DNA from 2 places in the Planococcus shenhongbingii genome. Region 1 is predicted to be linked to the other one. Evidence: a T-box and tRNA genes for the amino acid it is inferred to sense, from the RefSeq annotation. Region 1 holds a T-box; the other holds one or more tRNA genes.

What was found. The T-box of region 1 lies ahead of QWY16_RS07755 (valine--tRNA ligase). A T-box ahead of a tRNA ligase gene usually reads a tRNA of that ligase, here a tRNA-Val.
Region 2: it encodes a tRNA-Val, which carries the amino acid that the T-box ahead of QWY16_RS07755 (valine--tRNA ligase) is inferred to sense. The anticodon was not compared.

Annotation. Positions count from the first base shown of each region.
Region 1 is NZ_CP129235.1:1,557,360-1,560,781, reverse strand. Features, by position in the region: gene QWY16_RS07755 (valine--tRNA ligase) at 1-1,493, opposite strand, end outside; T-box leader at 1,759-1,980, opposite strand; gene QWY16_RS07750 (AbrB family transcriptional regulator) at 2,003-3,052, opposite strand.
Region 2 is NZ_CP129235.1:2,761,757-2,765,178, reverse strand. Features, by position in the region: gene QWY16_RS13675 (TRAP transporter permease) at 1-1,295, shown strand, start outside; tRNA gene QWY16_RS13670 (tRNA-Val) at 1,430-1,502, opposite strand; gene QWY16_RS13665 (2'-5' RNA ligase family protein) at 1,556-2,077, opposite strand; gene QWY16_RS13660 (thermonuclease family protein) at 2,093-2,815, opposite strand; gene QWY16_RS13655 (hypothetical protein) at 3,046-3,192, opposite strand; gene QWY16_RS13650 (Gfo/Idh/MocA family protein) at 3,310-3,422, shown strand, end outside.

The sequences.
Region 1 (3,422 bases):
ATGCGTGATACCCAGAAGTTGATGATGTCGTAGCCAGTAACTAACGCATCCGTTGGGTAATAGCGTTTCAAATCGTCACTGTCTGCCGGCCAGCCAAGTGTCGAGAACGGCCATAAGGCAGAAGAGAACCACGTATCAAGAACGTCTTCGTCCTGCGTCCAGTTTTCGGCGTCCGCCGGCGCGTCCATTCCTACGTAAATCTCGCCGGTTTCTTTATGGTACCAAGCTGGAATCTGATGGCCCCACCATAATTGACGGGAAATACACCAGTCGCGGATGTTTTCCATCCAGTGCAGATACGTTTTTTCAAAACGGTCTGGAACAAAGTTAACGGCATTTTCGCCTTTTTGCAGATCAACCGACTGCTGTGCCAGCGGCTTCATGTCAACAAACCATTGTGTCGACAAGTACGGCTCAACTACTGCCCCGCTGCGTTCTGAATGCCCAACCGAATGCAAATGCTCTTCGATTTTGAATAAAACATCCATTTCCTGCAAGTCTTTAACGATTTGCTTGCGGCATTCGAAGCGGTCCATGCCTTCGTATTTGCCGGCGTTTTCATTCATCGTACCGTCTTCGTGCATGATCAGTACGCGCTCTAAGTTATGGCGGTTGCCGATTTCAAAGTCGTTCGGGTCGTGAGCCGGCGTGATTTTCACTGCACCGCTTCCGAATTCCATGTCTACATAATCATCCGCAACAATTTCCATTTCGCGGCCGATAATCGGCAATGTTACCGTCTTGCCGATTAGATGCTGGTAGCGCTCGTCTTTCGGATGAACCGCTACCGCCGTATCGCCAAGCATCGTTTCCGGGCGAGTCGTCGCGATTTCAATATGACCGGAGCCGTCAGTCAACGGATAGCGCATATGATAGAACGCACCTTGTACGTCTTTGTAAATAACTTCGATATCCGAAATCGCGGTTTTGGTAGCCGGGTCCCAGTTGATGATGTATTTGCCGCGGTAAATCAATTTCTTCTCATACAGCTTAACAAATACTTCTTTAACGGCATTCGACAAGCCTTCATCAAGCGTAAATCGCTCGCGTGAGTAATCCAGGCCCAACCCTAGTTTCGACCATTGCTGGCGGATATGGCCTGCATACTCATCTTTCCATTTCCACGACTCTTCAAGGAATTTCTCGCGGCCAAGGTCATAGCGGGACTTCCCTTCCTCTTTCAGCTTGCCTTCAACTTTCGCCTGTGTAGCGATGCCGGCGTGATCCATGCCCGGCAGCCATAAGGCGTCAAATCCTTGCATGCGTTTCATACGTGTCATGATGTCTTGAAGCGTTGTATCCCAAGCATGCCCCAGGTGCAATTTACCCGTAACGTTCGGCGGCGGAATCACAATGGTATACGGCGTTTTGCCGCTTTCCGGTTTTGCTTCAAAGAATTTGTTGTCAACCCACCACTCATAGCGTCCTTTTTCAATCGATTGCGGATCATACTTCGTCGGCATTTGCTGGGTTGTTGGCATTTGTTCAGTCATTGAAATTCCTCCTTTTTTAATTAGCTATGTTGTATATCAGAGCTGATTATTCACGAATAAAGATATGAAGCAAAACAGCGGAGACGCCTGCGGGATAGCGAGACAGCCGAGACCCCGCAAGGAGCGCTAGCGACTGAGGAGGCTTGGCGCTCGCCCGCGGCAAGCGTAGCTGTTTTGCGGAATATCAACAAGAACATTAAACATAGCCTTAAAGTTTATTCTTGAGAGAAGGTTTTCCCGGAAAACAAAAAAACCCCTTCGTCTGTAAAAGGACGAAGGAGTTGTTCGCGGTACCACCTTTATGCACAAGTCAAAATAAACCTGGCTCTCAAGTTCGATAACGGATTTCACATCCGGTTTCCGCTACTCGAATTTCACGGGAACTGCTCCGAGGTGACATTCAAATGATTGTTCATGAAAACCTCTCACCACTTGGTTTTCTCTCTGAAATGTACGCACATTCTACTATCCTCATCAACGCATCAAATATATACTTTCGTTCATTATACTCAAGTTCCGCTTTTAGCGTCAAGCCTTTTGACAATGTAAGTGACAATCGGTGATGCTACCAGCAGAATAAAAAACAGCCGGAACAATTGAAAACTGGTGATGAGTGCTACATCGCCGCCAGTTGCCAGCGCCGTAATCGCCATTTCCGCAATGCCGCCAGGCGCCGCGCTTAAAAAGAAATCAAGGAAAATATAGTCCGGCAGCCAATTGCTCAGGATATACGCGATGAATACCGTAAAACTGATGAGCAACACATTATTGAGGACAATCGCCGCACCTAAACGGAACGTCAGCTTATCACCGATCTGTTCCATCTGCAGTCCGAGACTGGCGCCGATGCAAATCTGTGCAATGGCAATGAGCCAATACGGCATATCGATTAAAATATCCCCTGTTATCGTCTGGACAATTGCCAGCGTCAATATCGGCGCCAAGAGTTCCGCAGCCGGAAAGCCGATTCGTTTCATTCCGAAATACAGCACCAATCCAATCAAAAGCCCGCCAAGAGATGCCACCGGAGCAAATGTGAATAACTGCTCAGTCAGTTCGCTCTGTTCCCTGCCTGTCAAAAACACTGTTAGAAACGGAACGATTGTGACGACCATAAAAATCCGGATGGTCTGCATCATCGTCACCACCGTAATATTCGCTGATTTTACATCTTCCGCAATGACCACCATCTGCGCAAGCCCCCCTGGAATCGATCCCAGCAGACTCGTCGCCAAGCTTTCATTGACCATCTTTTTAAACAGCAGGCCGAGCAAGATGGACAAAATCACGACGGACAAAGTCATGAACGCCATATACGGCAAATCGAACCACATCAATAAAACCGCATCACGTGTAAACGACGAACCGATTTGCACACCCAATAGCACGAGCCCGGCTGTCCGCAGCGATTTTGGCCAATACAGCTTGATGTTGGTGAATTGGCTGACCAGCAATAGCGTAAACATCGGCCCGAGCAGCCACGGCAGGAAGATGCCCAGCGTTTCAAACAACCAGCCCGCCAAAGCTGCAATCAGCGCTGTTCTAAAGAATATGGACATCTCCCCACCTGCCTTTCGTTCTCCGAAATATCAATTAATTCCATGTTACCGCATCAAGCGGCTAAAATCTTCTGATTTGGAATAAATCTTTGTGAAGTACAGGGGTTTTCCCTTTTATTCAGAAAGTGCAAGAATAGTGATGCCGGCTTTTCGCAAGCGAAAAGCGAAAGTGCTTTTTTACTTGTAGGAAACGGAAGTTTACTTTCAGCAGCGCCCAGTTGTCGGCAACATCTTCTCTTCTCGAATTAATTCTTCATAGTAAGGCAGCTTTGCGTGGTTCTATGAGCACTTTTTGTGGTTCTATGATCACTATTTCATTTCTATGATCATTCAACTCGCTTCTATGGTCACTCCTAGGATTCAATGATCA
Region 2 (3,422 bases), 1.2 Mb from region 1:
ATTTAATAGGGGGACCAGCGAAAGTAGCCATTTTCTCCAGTGCTCTGCAAGGAACCATTTCCGGAAGCTCGGTTGCCAATGTGGTGACATCAGGGGCCTATACAATTCCGATGATGAAAAAGCTTGGGTATAATAAAGAGTTTGCAGGTGCAGTGGAAGCCACATCATCTACTGGCGGCCAGATTATGCCGCCGATTATGGGAGCAGCCGCTTTCTTGATGGTGGAGTTTATCGGAGGCATCAGCTATTGGGATATTGCCAAGGCTGCCGCTATTCCTGCGATATTGTATTTTGCCGGTGTTTGGATCATGACACATTTTGAAGCAAAGCGGGTAGGTTTGCGCGGATTAACAAAAGAAGAATTGCCTGACCGGAAAGAAGTGTTGAAAAAAATCCACTTGCTGATTCCAATTGTGGTCATCATCGTCTTTTTAATGGTCGGAGTTCCAACGATGCATGCTGCTTTATACGGCATTCTCTCTACCATTTTAGTCAGTGCCATCAATAAAGAAACGCGGTTAAGTTTTAAGGATATGATCGATGCTTTAGTGGATGGTGCACGGACCGCCTTAGCAGTAGGAGCTGCTACCGCTGCAGCGGGTATTATTGTAGGGGTGGTTGTAAAAACCGGATTAGGGCTAAGTTTGGCAAATGGACTGATTTCAGCATCGGGAGGCAGTATTTTACTGACATTGTTCTTCACCATGCTGGCTGCACTTGTTTTAGGTATGGGTTCGCCGACAACGGCAAACTATGTCATCACTTCCACAATTGCGGCTCCGGCCATCATAACCTTATTAATGCTCGATGAACCGGCTGGGGCAGCTGTCCCAATGGTTGTTGCCATATCTGCTCATTTGTTCGTGTTCTATTTTGGGATTATCGCCGATATTACGCCTCCGGTTGCCCTTGCTGCTTTTGCAGCTTCTGGAATTTCAGGAGGGGAACCAATTCGTACAGGAGTAATTGCCGCTAAATTAGCAGCCGCAGCGTTTATCATTCCATATATGTTTGTCCTGTCTCCATCGCTGTTGATGATTGATACCACTTGGCTCGAATTGACTTGGGTGGTTAGTACAGCTTTTGCCGGAATGATAGCAGTAGGGGCGGGACTGATTGGATATTGGTACCGAAAACTCAATTGGATTGAACGAATAATGGCTCTGGTTACCGGATTAGCATTGATTTATCCGGAAGGGCTGTATTCTTATGTAGGGGCGGTAGTGTTTATTATCTTGTTTGTCATCCAATGGATGTCCCGTGAAAAGAAAGTTTCACGGACTTCAGCAGCATAACCGAAAAAGCCCCTTGAGAAGCAACGTGCTCCTCAAGGGGGTTATAAATAAAAATAAAAAAGCCGCTGCCCGAAGGCAACGGCTTTTTCTTAGCAAACTTTGTTCCTAAAGCTTGCTGTGGGTTTGGCACCCAATGATTCCTACTGGGCTCGAACCAGCGACCTCTACCCTGTCAAGGTAGCGCTCTCCCAGCTGAGCTAAGGAATCTCAATTTCCAGGACAAATATAATTATAACGTGCCCTAGTGAAAAGTCAATAGCCTATTTGGAAAGAAAAATACTCCATTCCGTTTGTGCTTTTCCGTGGACCAGTGACCAGCATTCGATAGCGGCTGCTTTGCCTTCAAATGGCTCAAATTCCATTGAAAGACGTGCAAACATCGGACCCCAAAATGGAGGGGCAATATTGTTGATGATTGTGGAATGAGGCACCCAGTGTTCAGGCATGTAATAATTCTTTTGCCCAGTGAATTCACGCGTTGAAAGATTTAATGCTTCATGCAGTTGTGCTAATGGTTTTGTATAAATGGTTGAAGCGTAAAAACATCCTTGCTGCTTGAAAAATCCGAGAGATGCAAATGATAAAGAAAACTGCTTTGTTTGTCCAGCCCATTGTTCGACGGCTTTTTTCAAGTCAATTGGATTGGTCTGGTTGAATGTTTGGAGCGTAATATGCGGCGGCAAAGCAGCTTCCTGCTTTAAGCTTGCGCTTTGTGCCTGCTGCTGCAGCTGCTCCAGGATATTGGATGCATGATAATCGAGCCGTAGAACGATGACTTGCATAAAAAACCTCCTCAATTAACTTCCTGTGCTTCTGAATCCTGCATCCCGCGCTTCTTGTTCTGTGCAAAACCATTCCTCAGGGTTGGTTTGTTCATATGAACCTTCATCAGGCATATGATAGATTTTATCCCCGTGGCGGTTAATATTTCCTTTGATCCGGCATTTGCTGTCATTAGAATTTTGGGGGCTATGCCCGCTTACATTGCCGTATGCATCTGCATCGAAGCCGCGTTCCGTCGAATAATCCTCAAATTCCCAAATACCGATGCCAGCTTCTTGGGCGATTTGTTCCGCTTCCTCAAATTCCTCAACATAACGCGTATTTGGCGGATAAACGTAAGCAACACGGGCAAACCCTGCTTCAAGCATCTGCTCCTGCACACTTTCTCCATCTACATAGATATAGGCCAGCATCCGTCCATAGTCATCAAAACGGCCGCCTACATCGAATTCAATAGACACATCACCCGATTCGATGAGCCTTTTATTTTCGGCGGTGGCTTCGCTGCCAAGCGGCTGTTTTCCGAGACGTGGATGGTTTGTTTCCGGTGTATCGATCAGCAGATAGCGAACCGTTTCTTCTTTTCCTTCATACATGATTTTGATGGTATCACCGTCAATAACGGAGGTGACTTCCACGTCAATGCGATCCGTAGTTCCAGTTGTGTCGGTGGAATCCTGCAACCCACATCCAGTAAGCAATAATAATGCTGTTAATAAGCCTATAAATCTATTCATATTGATCCCTGCTTCCATTTTTTCATTATATTTACTTGATGTACAGCTTGCAACTAAAACTGTTGCCGTATCTGCCGGAACCGATGCCGTACCTTTTTTATTCAGCGCTATTTTATAGAGAGGAAATGTACAAAAGAATCTGGACATGACAAAACGCCTTCTCAATGAATCATTGAACAAGGCGTTTTTTATGTACTGCAGCGACTGTATTCAGCTAGTGAACGTTTCAATTAAGCGTGTGACTCCATATCAATTTGAGCTTCATTAAAATAAAGAAATGATTCCTGTTCCATATCGTCCAATTTATCTTTGTTTAATCCTACTTCCAGTTCACCTGAAAAAATTGGTTCCCACCAGTTTACTTGTTTGCCCATCATACATTCCTCCTGAAAATCATATTATTATTGTTTGACTATTCTATACCCCTAAAGGTTACACTAATAAACAGAGAGAAATAAAATAAGCCTTTAGGCCTTGCGGAAAAGAGGGATAAAATGATTTCAATCGGCATTATTGGAGCTGGCATTGTAGGGGAACGCATCATTAAGGAAATGCAGCAAGACGGCAAAATAGACATCAAAGGCGTTTATGATGTGCAGCAGGAACG